Linked DNA regions of Bradyrhizobium diazoefficiens. The protein of the gene in region 1 binds, or shares a complex with, the protein of each later gene. Links are inferred from orthologs where the notes say so. Each region holds a gene or a part of one and is shown in the gene's direction. Other genes may lie near its edges. The genes, in order: pnp and JJC00_RS21990.

Region 1 (6,983 bases):
GTCACCGCGACCTCGGACCAGCGCCCGACCCGGGACGCCATCCTGGCCCTGCTGCCCCGTTTCACCGGGGTGATCGAGCAGGTCCCGCCGCGCTATTCGGCGATCAAGGTCCAGGGCGAGCGGGCCTATGACCTCGCGCGCGACGGCGAGGTCGTGGAACTGGCGCCCCGCCCGGTCGAGATTCACCATTTAAACCTTGTGGATCAACCTGATAACGACCGGGCCGTGTTCGAGGCCGAGTGCGGCAAGGGCACCTATGTCCGGGCGCTCGCCCGCGATATGGGCCGGATTCTCGGTACTTTCGGCCATATCTGCGCGCTGCGGCGGACCCTGGTCGGCCCATTTGGCGAAAATGACATGATTCCGCTGGATCAGCTGGAGGCTTTATGCGATAGAGCCGCGTCCGGCGAGGGAAGCCTCGCCGACGCGCTGATGCCCGTTGAGACCGCGCTGGACGACATCCCGGCACTGGCCGTCACTCGGGCTGATGCGGCAAGGCTCCATCGGGGCCAAGCCGTTTTGTTGCGCGGACGGGATGCGCCCACAAGTAGCGGCACAGTCTATGTCACGGTGGCAGGCCGTCTTTTGGCGCTTGCCGAAGTTGGCAATGGCGAAATCATCCCCAAGCGTGTGTTCAACCTGACCGGCTTGACTGCCTCAACCGGTCGCAACGAGAGAAATTGACGATGTCGATTGCCGCAGAACGCAAAGCGGAAGTCATCAAGACGAATGCCAACAAGGTTGGCGACACCGGCTCGCCGGAGGTTCAGGTCGCGATCCTGTCGGAACGCATCAACAACCTGACCAACCATTTCAAGACGCACGTGAAGGACAACCATTCGCGTCGCGGCCTCTTGAAGCTGGTCTCGACCCGCCGTTCGCTGCTCGACTACCTGAAGAAGCGGGACGAGGCGCGGTACAAGGCGCTGCTCGAGAAGCACAACATTCGTCGGTAAGAGTTCTTGCGCGCGCCACCGGCGCGCGTTTTTGCGCGTGATTTCGAGCGAAAGCGCTTGTTTTAAGGTTTTTGATCGAGCCTCACGCGTATGTCCGGTGCGGGCCAATGCTGCTTCGCATCCGGGGGCATGATGGGCGAAGACCGCGGTTCGGTGTTCGCGCTCGTGCCGACTGACAGTCCAGCAGCAATCCGGCGGCTGGGCGCAACGGGCAAGGTGCCCGTATGACCCGAAAGGATGGACGCCATCCGACATCCAAAAACCATGGCAGGATCGCAGGACGCTGATCGCCCGCTCCGATCAGCGTCCTGCAATCTTGACATGGTTTTTGTTTTTCGAGCCGTCCCTTCTTTCGAGAAACCATGAAAGAAGACCTCTATGTTCAACAAGCATTCAGTCGAGATCGACTGGGGTGGACGCCCTCTCAAGCTCGAAACCGGCAAAATCGCACGCCAGGCCGACGGCGCAGTCATCGCCACCTATGGCGAGACCGTGGTGCTCGCCACCGTCGTCGCGGCGAAGGCGCCGCGTGAAGGCGTCGACTTCCTGCCCCTGACTGTCGACTACCAGGAGAAGACCTACGCAGCTGGCCGCATTCCCGGCGGCTATTTCAAGCGCGAGGGTCGTCCGACCGAGAAGGAGACGCTGGTCTCCCGCCTGATCGACCGTCCGATCCGTCCGCTGTTCGTCGACGGCTGGCGCAACGAGACCCAGGTGATCGCCACCGTGCTGTCGCACGACATGGAGAACGATCCCGACATCGTCGCGCTGGTGGCCTCCTCGGCCGCGCTGACCCTGTCCGGCGCGCCCTTCAAGGGCCCGATCGGCGCTGCCCGCGTCGGCTTCGCCAATGACGAGTTCATCCTCAACCCGACGCTCGACGAGATGGTCGACACCCAGCTCGATCTGGTCGTCGCCGGCACCGCCGACGCCGTGCTGATGGTGGAGTCGGAAGCCAAGGAGCTGAACGAAGACATCATGCTCGGCGCCGTGATGTTCGGTCACCGCCACTTCCAGCCGGTCATCAACGCGATCATCGAGCTCGCCGAGAAGGCCGCCAAGGAGCCGCGCGAAGTCACCGTCATCGACAATTCCGCGCTTGAGAAGGAAATGCTCGGCCTCGTCGAGCAGGAGCTGCGCTCCGCCTACGCCATTCCGGTCAAGCAGGATCGCTACGCGGCGGTCGGCAAGGTCAAGGAAAAGGTGATCGCCCACTACTTCCCCGAAGGGCAGGAGCCGAAATACGACAAGCTGCGCATCGGCGGCGTGTTCAAGGAGCTCGAAGCCAAGATCGTTCGCTGGAACATCCTCGACACCGGCAAGCGCATCGACGGCCGTGACTCAAAGACCGTTCGCAACATCGTCGCCGAAGTCGGCGTGCTGCCCCGCGCGCACGGCTCGGCGCTGTTCACCCGCGGCGAGACCCAGGCGATGGTCGTGACCACGCTCGGCACCGGCGAGGACGAGCAGTACATCGACGCGCTGTCGGGAACGTACAAAGAGACGTTCCTGCTGCACTACAACTTCCCTCCCTACTCGGTCGGTGAGACCGGTCGCCTCGGCGGCACCAAGCGCCGCGAGATCGGCCACGGCAAGCTCGCCTGGCGCGCGATCCACCCGGTGCTGCCGCCGCATCATGAGTTCCCCTACACCACGCGCGTGGTGTCGGAGATCACCGAATCGAACGGCTCGTCCTCGATGGCTTCGGTCTGCGGCGCTTCGCTCGCGCTGATGGATGCCGGCGTACCGTTGAAGCGGCCGACCGCGGGCATCGCGATGGGCCTGATCCTCGAAGACAAGCGCTTCGCGGTTCTCTCGGACATCCTCGGTGACGAAGACCATCTCGGCGACATGGACTTCAAGGTTGCCGGTACGGAAGCGGGCATCACCTCGCTCCAGATGGACATCAAGATCGAGGGCATCACCGAAGAGATCATGAAGGTGGCGCTCGCTCAGGCCAAGGATGGGCGTATCCACATCCTCGGCGAGATGGCCAAGGCGCTCACCAACGCCCGCGCCGAGCTCGGCGAATACGCGCCGCGCATCGAGACCTTCAAGATCGCCACCGACAAGATCCGCGAAGTGATCGGCACCGGCGGCAAGGTGATCCGCGAGATCGTCGAGAAGACCGGCGCCAAGGTCAACATCGAGGACGACGGCACCGTGAAGGTCGCCTCCGCTGACGGCGAGGCGATGAAGGCCGCGATCAAGTGGATCAAGTCGATCGCATCCGATCCGGAAGTCGGCCAGATCTATGACGGCACCGTCGTCAAGGTGATGGAGTTCGGCGCCTTCGTGAACTTCTTCGGCTCCAAGGACGGTCTCGTCCACATCAGCCAGCTCGCTTCTGCGCGCGTGCAGAAGACCTCCGACGTCGTCAAGGAAGGCGACAAGGTCAAGGTCAAGCTGCTCGGCTTCGACGACCGCGGCAAGACCCGGCTGTCGATGAAGGTCGTCGACCAGACCACCGGCGAAGACCTCGAAGGCAAGGGCGGCGAGGGCGAGAAGGCCCCGCGCGAAGCGGCCGGCGAGTAATCGCTCGGCACCACGTCAGAGACACGAAGGGCGGCCTCGCGGCCGCCCTTTTTGTTTGTGTTCTCTGAGCTCAGGGATCAGGCCGCGAGGTCGAACCGATCGAGGTTCATCACCTTGGTCCAGGCCTTGGCAAAATCCTGCACGAACTGCTGCTTCGCATCCGACGAGGCATAGACCTCGGCGAAGGCGCGGAGCTGCGAGTGCGAGCCGAAGATGAGATCGGCGCGCGTGCCGGTCCACTTCACCGCATTGGTCTTGCGGTCACGGCCCTCGTAGGAGCCGTCAGCGGCCGGCGTCCACTGCGTGCTCATGTCGAGCAGGTTGACGAAGTAGTCGTTGGAGAGCGTGCCCACCTTGGCGGTGAAGACGCCGTGCTTCGAACCGTTCGCATTGGCACCGAGCACCCGCAGGCCGCCGACGAGCACCGTCATCTCCGGCCCGGTGAGCTTCAGAAGCTGCGCGCGATCGACGAGGGCTTCCTCCTGCTGCAGGAACTGATGCTTCTTGCCGACGTAGTTGCGGAAGCCATCGGCTCGCGGCTCGAGCGGAGCAAAGGACTCGACGTCGGTCTGATCCTGCGTCGCATCCATGCGGCCCGGCGTGAACGCGACCTTGACGTCGACGCCGGCATCGTTGGCGGCCTTCTCGACCGCGGCAGAACCGCCGAGCACGATGAGGTCCGCGATCGAGACCTTCTTGGCGCTGGATGACGTGTTGAAGTCCTTCTGGATCGCTTCGAGCTTGCCGAGCACCTTGGAGAGCTGGGCCGGCTGGTTCACTTCCCAGTCCTTCTGCGGGGCAAGACGGATGCGCGCGCCATTGGCGCCGCCGCGCTTGTCCGAGCCACGGAACGTCGAGGCCGACGCCCAGGCGGTCGAGACCAGCTCCGACACCGAGAGGCCCGAAGCCAGGATCTTGGTCTTCAGTGCAGCCACGTCCTGATCGTTGACCAGCTCGTGGTCGACCTTCGGAATCGGATCCTGCCAAATCAGCGTCTCCTTCGGCACCAGCGGGCCGAGGTAGCGCTGAATCGGACCCATGTCGCGGTGGGTGAGCTTGAACCAGGCGCGGGCGAACGCGTCCGCCAACTGATCGGGGTTTTCGAGGAAGCGGCGCGAGATCTTCTCATAGGCCGGATCCATGCGCAGCGAGAGGTCGGTCGTCAGCATCGTCGGGCGATGCTTCTTCGACTTGTCGAACGGATCCGGAATGATCGCGTCGGCACCCTTGGCCGTCCACTGGTTCGCACCGCCCGGGCTCTTCGTCAGCTCCCATTCGTACTTGAACAGGTTCTCGAAGAAATTGTTGCTCCACTTCGTCGGCGTCGTCGTCCAGGTCACCTCGAGACCGCTGGTGATCGAATCGCCCGCCAGGCCCGACGCGTGCTTGCTCTTCCAGCCGAGGCCCTGATCTTCCAGCGCGCCCGCTTCCGGCTCCGGACCGACCAGCGACGGATCGCCGGCGCCGTGGGTCTTGCCGAACGAGTGGCCGCCCGCGATCAGCGCAACGGTCTCTTCGTCGTTCATCGCCATGCGGAAGAAGGTCTCGCGGATGTCCTTGGCCGCGGCGATCGGATCCGGCTTGCCGTTCGGGCCTTCCGGATTCACGTAGATGAGACCCATCTGCACCGCGCCGAGCGGCTCGGCGAGCTGGCGTTCGCCGCTGTAGCGCTCATCGCCCAGCCACGTGCCTTCGGGACCCCAATAGAGCTCTTCCGGCTCCCAGACGTCGGCGCGACCACCGGCAAAGCCGAAGGTCTTGAAGCCCATCGACTCCAACGCGACGTTGCCGGCGAGCACCATCAGATCGGCCCAGGAAATCTTGCGGCCGTATTTCTGCTTGATCGGCCAGAGCAGCCGGCGCGCCTTGTCGAGGTTGGCGTTGTCGGGCCAGCTGTTGAGCGGAGCGAAACGCTGCTGACCGGCACCGGCGCCACCGCGGCCGTCCGTGATGCGGTAGGTGCCCGCGCTATGCCAGGCCATGCGGATCATGAGACCGCCGTAGTGACCGAAGTCGGCGGGCCACCATTCCTGCGAGTCCGTCATCAGAGCGGTCAGGTCCTTGATGACCGCGTTCAGGTCGAGCGTCTTGAACTCCTTGGCGTAGTCGAATGCCTCGCCCATCGGATCGGACAGGTTGGAATTCTTGTGCAGCATCTCAATGTTGAGCTGGGTGGGCCACCAGTCGCGGTTCACCGGCGTGGGTTTTCCGCCCGAAAACGGGCACTTCGAAGTGTCGTCCATGAATACCTCCTCTGGTGGCGTCGCACTCGCGCCATTGACCAGGTACAACCACTCTAGGCGTCGCGTTCGATCAGGGGAAGTTGACTTTAATGATCGCTGCGATAGGATTTTCTGATGATCAACGTGACGCTGCGCCAACTGCGGTATTTCGACGCGTTGGCGCGCCATGGTCATTTCGGCCGCGCCGCGGAATCCTGCTCCATCTCGCAGCCGGCGCTGTCGATGCAGATCAAGGAACTCGAGGAAGCGCTCGGCGGGCTGCTGCTGGAGCGTAGCGCCCGACAGGTCGCGCTGACCCGGTTCGGCGAAGAACTCGCACAACGCGTCCGTGACATCCTGCGCTCGGTCGATGAACTGGGCGATTTCGCCCGCGCCTCGCAGGACCGCTTTGCGGGCCGCCTGCGCATCGGCATGATCCCGACGATCGCGCCCTATCTGCTGCCCAAGATCACAAAGAACCTCACGCGTCTGCATCCGGAGCTCGACATCCGCGTGCGCGAGACGATGACGCCACGGCTGATCCAGGAACTGGTCGAGGGCCGGCTCGACACCGCCATCGTCGCGCTGCCGGTCTCCGAACCCTCGCTCACCGAGGTCGCCCTGTTCGAGGAAAAATTCCTGCTGGTGCGGCCAGGCACGGACGCGGGCACGCCGGTGCCGTCGCGCGAGATGATGCGGGAGATGCGGCTCTTGCTGCTCGAGGAGGGCCATTGTTTCCGCGACCAGGCGCTGTCGTTCTGCAACATGCAGTCGGCGCCACCGCGCGAGATGCTGGATGCGAATTCGCTGTCGACATTGGTCCAGATGGTCAGCGCCGGCATCGGTGTCACGCTGATTCCGGAGATGGCGGTGTCGGTGGAGACGCGATCGGCCTCGGTCTCGCTGTCGCGATTCCGCGATCCCGAGCCCTCGCGCACCATCGGCATGGTCTGGCGCAAGACCAGCCCGCTGGCGCGGCAGCTGCTCCAGATTTCCGAGGTGGTGTGCCTGTCGGCCGGCAAGGCGCGCCCGCGGCAGGCCGCACGCAGCCAGCGGGCCTAAGGGGAATTTTCCTGGACTACCGGGATCATTAAAAGCGACTTGCCGCATACGGCCGGCAGATCGAACTGGAAGTGCCAATGCCTGATCTGATCATCCGCCCTGCCCGTCCCGACGAATATGACGAGATCGGCCGCGTCTGGACGGAGAGCTGGGTCTCGACCGGGCTCGCCGAGGCCAGCGAATACCTGCTGGCCAATTTGCGGGCGCG
Region 2 (7,661 bases), 4.6 Mb from region 1 along the record:
CAGGCGCTGGGCCTCGGCATCGGAGGCCTTGTCCGAGAGCGTGTAGATGGTGGCGCCCTGCGCATCGCCTTCGGCCTTCGGCAGCGCGTCGGCGTGAATCGAGACGAATAGCGCGGCGTTCAGATTGCGGGCGATCTTGCTCCGGTCATTGAGCGGAATGAAGGTGTCGTCGTCCCGCGTCATCACCACCCGGTATTTGCCGGCCTTTTCCAGCCGGTCGCGCAGCGCCAGTCCAAAGGCGAGCACCAGGTTCTTCTCGCTCTCGCCGCTCGACTGGGTGCCGTTGTCGATGCCGCCATGGCCGGGATCGATCACGACGACAGGACGGCCATCGACCGGCGCCCCTGGCTTCTGCTGCGCCGAGTCAGGAGCGGCAGGAATTGTCGCCGGCGGCGCGGCAGCGATCGTCGGCCGCAGCTCGGGGCGATTCTCCGGGGCGGGCGTCGGCACGAAAGCCGCGCGGTCGACCTCCTCCAGCTCGAGCACCAGTCGGGCCGGCTGGCCGTTGGCCGCCTCGAGCACATAGGAATTGGTGATGTTGGCGGGCCCGGTCAGGTCGAACACGATTCGGGAGCCGCCGGGCATCACCAGGCCGTAGCGGAAGGCCTTGACCAGCCCTCGTCCGGCTCCGGAGCCCGGCGCCAGCTGAAAATTCACCTGGGGAACATCGACCACGACCCGGTAGGGGTCGGCGAGAGTCGTGGCGCGGAAGCTGACGGTCTGGTCGAGGTCGAGAATGAAGCGGGTCTGCTTGCCGTCGCCGGCCAGCCGCGCGGCTGTGGCAATCGGAAAATTCGCCGCCGCAACAGAGGATTGCGATGGGCTCTCGGCCGCGCTCAGACGCGAGGAATCGGCGCACGGCAATGCCGCGGCGCACAGAAGCGCAATCCCCAGCAAAACCCGTTGATTTGTGCGGCTCGCCACCGAATCCGTGCCTCCGAGCAGCCCTCTTTAACGCAATAGAACCACAGGGTTAATCGATCCTTGATGACGGAGATGCGAAACTCTCAGACTGTGACCGGCGTGCGACGCTCCTTGCACCAATGGCCCATTCCTCGTATGTACGGATTGCTGACGGCCAATAATTTCCGGTTGTGTCGCATTCAGCCTCCCGGTGCAGCGCCGGAACTCCCAAGGTTTGGGAATTCCAGCGTTTTTCCGTTCCCTTCTACGACCAGCGCGGTGCGCGGCAGCGAGGTGGAACGGGGCAAGCCCCGGCGGCGGACGGTTTCCGGTTACCACAGTGTTTCCGGGACGGTTTTGACAGCGACGCGGCCAGTTGCCCGGTCCCTTAATCCCAAGGGGGCGGTTCGATATCCCAAGGCGAGCGCTCACGCGCCATGCCTGGCCAGCAGCAGCTGATTAGGGGCGGCCCCGCCGCCCAATGTTTCATACGGGCCGACGCTTGATGCGCCAGACTGTGCCGACGAATTCTGAAGGACAATTCGCGACGCTGCGGAGTGAAAATCCCGCGCGCCGCTTCGGTCCTGAAGCTTCCGATTCGGCAAGGCGCGAGAGACGGCGTTTCGGCCTTCCCCTCACCCCCGAATCAGGTGGACCGTCGCGTCACCCGGCAGCGCTCTTCGCGCCCACGGTCGATCGCGCCCGCCGCCGCCAAGAGTTAAGACATGCCCAACAAGATGTTGATCGATGCCACCCACCCGGAAGAGACCCGGGTCGTCGTGGTCCGCGGCAATCGTGTCGAAGAGTTTGACTTCGAGACCGCGCAACGCAAGCAACTGCGCGGGAATATCTACCTCGCCAAGGTCACAAGGGTCGAACCCTCGCTCCAGGCCGCTTTCGTTGAATATGGTGGCAACCGCCACGGCTTCCTCGCCTTCAGCGAAATCCATCCCGACTACTACCAGATCCCGGTCGCCGACCGGCAGGCGCTGATCGAGGCCGAAGAACAGGCCCATCGCGAGGCCGAGGAAGAGAGCGAGAACCGCTCTCACGGCCGCCGGCGCTCGCGCCACCGCAACTCCCGCCGCCGCAGTCATGGCGAGCGCGTCCGCAGCGACATCGTCGAGGGCCTCGACGCCGGCGCCGATCCGGTCGCTCAGCCGGTCGAGGGCCAGGCCCTGCCGGAGCATGCCGACGGCACTGCGCATGAGGGCGAGCACCTGCACGCCGATGCCGAGCATCACGGCGAGCACGAAGGTCACGACCACGATCATCATGATCACGAGCATGACGATCATGAGCACGCCCATGATGACGAGGATCATCACACTCACGGTCATGACGATCATGGTCATGACCACGAGCACGATCATCACGACCATGATCACGCCGACGAGACGCCCGCGCCCGTCGCAGCGATCGGCGCCGAGCCCGCTGTTGCGGCCGAGACCGTCGCCGAGTCGCAAGAGGCCGCCGCTTCTGAAACGCATGCCGAGGCTCTTGCCGAAGCCGTGACCTCCGTTGCCGAGCCGGCCGACGCCGTCTATGCCGCCGGTGAGAGCACTGAAGCTTCGCATCAGGATGCGGAAGCGAGGGCCGACGAAGACGACGAGGACGATGAAGACGGCGAGGAAGCCGAAGAGGAGCACGTCGAATCCGTCGGCGGCGACGATGTGATGGAGGAAGTGCCGGAGCGCACCTTCCGTCCGCGCCGCCAGTACAAGATCCAGGAAGTCATCAAGCGCCGCCAGGTGATGCTGGTACAGGTGGTCAAGGAAGAGCGCGGCAACAAGGGCGCGGCGCTGACGACCTACCTCTCGCTCGCCGGCCGCTACGCCGTGTTGATGCCGAACACCGCCCGTGGCGGCGGCATCAGCCGCAAGATCACCAGCGCCCAGGACCGTTCGCGCCTGAAGGAAGTGGTGCAGGATCTCGACGTGCCCGAGGGCATGGGCATCATCCTGCGCACCGCGGGTGCCGCCCGCACCAAGCCTGAGATCAAGCGCGACTTCGAGTACCTGATCCGGATGTGGGAGACGGTGCGCGACCTGACGCTGAAGTCGCAGGCCCCGACGCTGGTCTACGAGGAAGGCTCGCTGATCAAGCGCTCGCTGCGCGACCTCTACAACAAGGAGATCGACGAGATCTCAGTCGCCGGTGAATCCGGCTACCGCGAAGCGCGCGACTTCATGAAGATGCTGATGCCCGCCAATGTCAGTGCGGTAAAGCAGTATCGCGACGGCCAGCCGCTGTTCTCGCGGATGGGTGTCGAAAGCCAGCTGGATGCGATGTTCTCGCCGACCGTCCAGCTACGCTCCGGCGGCTACATCGTGATCAACCAGACCGAGGCGCTGGTCTCGATCGACGTCAACTCCGGACGGTCGACACGCGAGCACCATATCGAGGACACCGCGCTCAAGACCAATCTGGAGGCGGCCGAAGAGGTCGCCCGCCAGCTCCGCCTGCGCGACCTCGCCGGCCTGATCGTCATCGACTTCATCGACATGGACGAGAAGCGCAACAACCGCGCGGTCGAGCGCAAGTTGTCCGACTGCCTGCGCCAGGATCGCGCGCGCATCCAGGTCGGCCGCATCTCGCATTTCGGCCTGCTCGAGATGTCGCGCCAGCGCATCCGCGCCAGCGTGCTGGAATCCTCCACCGATCCCTGCCCGCATTGCGGCGGCACCGGCCACGTCCGCTCGGTCTCCTCGGTGGCGCTGCAGTTGCTGCGCGGCCTCGAAGAGATCCTGATGAAGGGCGCGACCCACAATCTCGTGGTCCGCACCCGCACCGACGTCGCGCTTTATGTGCTGAACCATAAGCGCGGCCATCTGCGCGATCTCGAAAACGGCTTCAAGGTCACGCTGGCGGTGATCGCTGATGCCAGCGTCAGCGGACCGCAGGCCTATGTGATCGATCGTGGCGAGCAGGTGCACACGCTGGAAGCCGCCAAGGCGCTGCTCGCAGCGCAGGCAGCCGCAAGCCCGCCGCCGCTGGCTGAAGAAGCCTATGACGACGAGGAATTCGATTCCGAACTGGAATCCGAGGTCGAGACCGAGGAAACCGAAGGTCTCACCGAAGAACAGGCCGCAGGCGATGCCGCGCCCGAGCAGGATGGCCAGCGCGGCCGCAAGCGCCGCCGGCGTCGTCGCGGTCGCGGCGGTCAGCGCGATGGTGAGGCGCGCGAGGATGGCGCTCCAACGTCTCCTGAAGGGACCGTAGCGGCAGCCAGCGAAGGCGAAGAGGACGCCGAGTCCGAACAGGACGGCGAGGAAGGCGAGGAACAGGCAGCCCGTGGCGAACAGCAGGGCGCAGACGCGCGCCGCCGCCGGCGTGGCCGCAGGGGCGGACGCCGTCGGCGCGGCGGTGGCGAGGAAGGTCTCGCCGGATCGATCGGCGACGAGCTCGGTGGCAATCCGCCGTCGGAAGCAACCGACGCGGTGGCCGATTTCGACAGCGCCGGCAGCGAGACGGCGCCGTCGATTGCGCATTCGGAGCACGTCGCCCCGGTTGCGCCGCAGATGTCTCAGCCTGAGCCCTATGCGCCAGCACCGGTTGAAACGCCGGTCCAGCCCGCGCCTTCTGCTGCTGTCGTCGAGGAAGAAACCGCAGCCGACGAAAAGGCAGCACGACGCCGCTCCACCGTCCGCGAGAAGGTGAGCTTCCTGTCGAGCAGCCCGAGCGAGCCGGCGGCCGCAGCGCCGGAGCCGGTTGCTCCGCCCGCGCCTGAGCCCGCGCCGGAAGCGGCAAACGAGACGCCGGCCGCGCCGCGTCGCGCCGGCTGGTGGTCGCGCCGTTTCGGCGGCGGCGAATAGAACGAAACATCCAAATAAAAAAACGCCCGGCCTGGCCGGGCGTTTTTCATTTCAAGCCTCGCCTGAGCGTTACGGCGGTGGCTCGTCGTCACCGAGCGGCGTCGCCTCGCGCGATGCGATCTGGCGAAGCTGGTCATAGAGATCGGGCGCCTCGCTGGTGCAGAGACAGACGCCCTTGGCGGACGGGCCCTCGCCGGCGTTGAGGTAGGCGTGGCCCATGGTGCTGTCGAGATAGATGCCGTCGCCCGCGCCAAGGATCTCCGGCGCGTAGAACTCGGTGTGAACGGCGACGCGTCCGCTCGTCACCAGAAAATACTCTTCGTCGGCATGGCGCAGCAGCGGACCGAATTCGTCCAGCGAGCCCACCACGTTCTTTGCCGAGCGCGAAAAATATCTCCTGATCAGCAGCTCGGCGTTGACCGGCATCTTCCTCTACGCCATGTACAAGGTGGAGACGATCACGGTGCTGATCGTCTATCAGTCGCTGGTCTACTTCTTCAAATCCTTCGTGCTAGCTGCGGTGGTTGCGCTCCCGACCAAACTGCTCCGCGACGATCAGATCGGGTCGGGAGTCGGCATGGTCAATCTCGGTGGCCAGAGCGCAGGCTTCGTCGCACCGGCCGTCATTGGCTTCATCGTGGCGGGAACCGGATCATTTGACGCGGCCTTCGGATTCCTGGTCGCCATGACGGCGATGTCGGTCGTGGTCGCCACGACCATCAATACGGCGCAGCCCAAGCTTGCGCCGAAGCCGGCCTGACAGGAGAGTTCTGCCGATGCGAAGCGCAATCATTCTCGGCGGCGGCATGGTGGGCGTCGGTGCCGCCTTGCATCTGCGGCAGCGCGGCTGGACCGTCACGCTGGTCGACCGCAGGGAGCCCGGCCGCGAGACCAGCTACGGCAATGCCGGGATGATCCAGGCGGAAGCGGTGCGGCCCTATCCGATGCCGCGCGATCTCGCCTCGCTCGTGAAGATCGCGACCGGCCGCACCAACGACGTGCGCTACAGCTTGTCCTCTCTGCATCGCCACGTCGAGCCCCTGCTCCGCTATTGGTGGCACTCGGCGCCGAAGCGGCATCGCGAGGCAATCGCCGCGTGGGCGCAGCTCATCGCCTACGCGACGCCCGAGCACGACATCCTGATCCGCGAGGCCCATGCCGACAATCTGATTCGGCGCGCCGGTTACCGTGTGCTGCATCGCGACCCCGCCTCGTTCGATCTGGCGATCAAAACGGCAGAGGAAGACCGCCGCGAGTTCGGGGTGAATTTTCGCGTGCTCTCGGGCAGCGAACTGACCAAGGCCGAGCCGATTTTGCGCGACGACCTCCCGGGTGCGATCCATTGGCTCGACACCTGGACCGTGTCCGATCCCGGCGCCCTGGTCACGGCCTACGCCAATCTGTTCGAGCGCCTCGGCGGCATCATCGTGCTCGGCGATGCGCAATCGCTGCAGCAGACCGCGACCGGATGGTCGGTCGACACCGACAATGGCCGCATCGATGCCGCCAATGCCGTCGTGACGCTCGGACCGTGGTCCCCGGATCTCCTGCACAAGTTCGGCTATCGCATCCCGCTGGTGCGCAAGCGCGGCTACCACATGCATTACAGCGGCGGCGCCTCGCTCGATTTGCCGCTGGTCGACAAGGGCCGCGGCTATGCCATGGGGCCGATGGCCAAGGGCATCCGCATCACCACCGGCGCGGAGCTGACGGGGCCGGATGCACTGGCAACGCTGGTGCAACTCGCAAGTGCCGAAGCCTCAGCGCGCGAGCTGATCGATCTCGGCAAGCGCGCCGAACCGGAGCCATGGTTCGGCACCCGCCCCTGCACGCCGGACATGGTGCCGGTGCTCGGGCGCGCCCCGCGCCACCCCGGCCTCTGGATGAACTTCGGCCACGGTCACCAGGGCTTTACGCTCGGCCCCGCCACAGGACGCCTGCTCGCGGAGATGATGAACGGCGAGACGCCGTCAATCGATCCGACGCCGTACCGCCCGGAGCGGTTCTAGCTCTCCGCTTTCGCGGCGAGAAAAAGGGCTGATCAAGGATCTCGACCAGCCCTATTACTTCAAAGTCTGACGGCGCAGTGCGCCGTGAGATGCAGCTTGCAGATCAGTCCGTCGTTACAGCGGTTTCCATGTCGGTCGGATCGATCTGCTGGCTCAGCCGCGCGTTGAGCTTGTCCCGATCGAGCTCGCCTTCCCACCAGGCGACGATCACGCAGGCCACGCCGTTGCCGCAGAGATTGGTCAGCGCACGGCACTCGCTCATGAACTTGTCGATGCCGAGCACGATCGCCATGCCCGGCACGAGCCGCGGGTCGACCACTGCGAGCGTCGCCGCCAGCGTGATGAAGCCCGCACCGGTGATGCCGGAGGCGCCCTTCGAGGTCAGCATCGCCACGACGAGGATCGTGAGCTGCTGGCCGAAGGTGAGATCGAAGCCGAGCGCCTGTGCGATGAACAGGGTCGCCAGCGTCATGTAGATGTTGGTGCCGTCGAGGTTGAACGAATAACCCGTGGGCACCACGAGGCCAACCACCGACTTCGAGCAGCCGAGCCGCTCCAGCTTCTCCATCAAGGACGGCAGCGCGCTTTCCGACGACGAGGTGCCGAGCACGATCAGCAGCTCGTCCTTGATGTAGGCGAGGAACTTGAAAATCGAGAAACCGGCGACGCGCGCGATGATGCCAAGCACCACGAAGACGAACAGCGCCGCGGTCAAATAGAACGTCGCGATCAGGCCCATCAGATTGAGGATCGCGCCGGTGCCGAACTTGCCGATGGTATAGGCCATCGCACCGAACGCACCGAGCGGCGCCGCGCGCATCACGATGGAGATGACGCCGAACACCGCATGCGCGGCATCGTCGATGAAGCTGCGGATGGTGTGGCCGCGCTCGCCGAGCCCCATGATGGCGAAGCCGAACAGCACCGAAAACAG

Evidence for each region.
Region 2: the proteins of pnp (region 1) and JJC00_RS21990 are in contact, whole or in part, in a cryo-EM structure (PDB 9QH0), measured with the Escherichia coli proteins. The link is inferred for Bradyrhizobium diazoefficiens from one-to-one orthologs.

What each region holds. Positions count from the first base shown.
Region 1 is NZ_CP067102.1:52,984-59,966, forward strand. The notes cover bases 925-3,912. They hold pnp (polyribonucleotide nucleotidyltransferase), read left to right. Parts: upstream 925-1,334; coding sequence 1,335-3,491; downstream 3,492-3,912. Other genes in these bases: rpsO (30S ribosomal protein S15), read left to right, coding at 925-956; katG (catalase/peroxidase HPI), read right to left, coding at 3,569-3,912. Also shown: tRNA pseudouridine(55) synthase TruB, read left to right, coding at 1-684; more of rpsO, read left to right, coding at 687-924; more of katG, read right to left, coding at 3,913-5,734; JJC00_RS00245 (hydrogen peroxide-inducible genes activator), read left to right, coding at 5,849-6,775; JJC00_RS00250 (GNAT family N-acetyltransferase), read left to right, coding at 6,853-6,983. UniProt on the Escherichia coli protein: Involved in mRNA degradation. Catalyzes the phosphorolysis of single-stranded polyribonucleotides processively in the 3'- to 5'-direction. Also involved, along with RNase II, in tRNA processing.
Region 2 is NZ_CP067102.1:4,702,637-4,710,297, forward strand. Bases 1,253-4,918 are described here. They hold JJC00_RS21990 (Rne/Rng family ribonuclease), read left to right. Parts: upstream 1,253-1,628; coding sequence 1,629-4,718; downstream 4,719-4,918. In the rest of the region: JJC00_RS21985 (N-acetylmuramoyl-L-alanine amidase), read right to left, coding at 1-924; JJC00_RS22000 (hypothetical protein), read left to right, coding at 5,134-5,478; JJC00_RS22005 (NAD(P)/FAD-dependent oxidoreductase), read left to right, coding at 5,495-6,727; JJC00_RS22010 (dicarboxylate/amino acid:cation symporter), read right to left, coding at 6,831-7,661. UniProt on the Escherichia coli protein: Endoribonuclease that plays a central role in RNA processing and decay. Required for the maturation of 5S and 16S rRNAs and the majority of tRNAs. Also involved in the degradation of most mRNAs.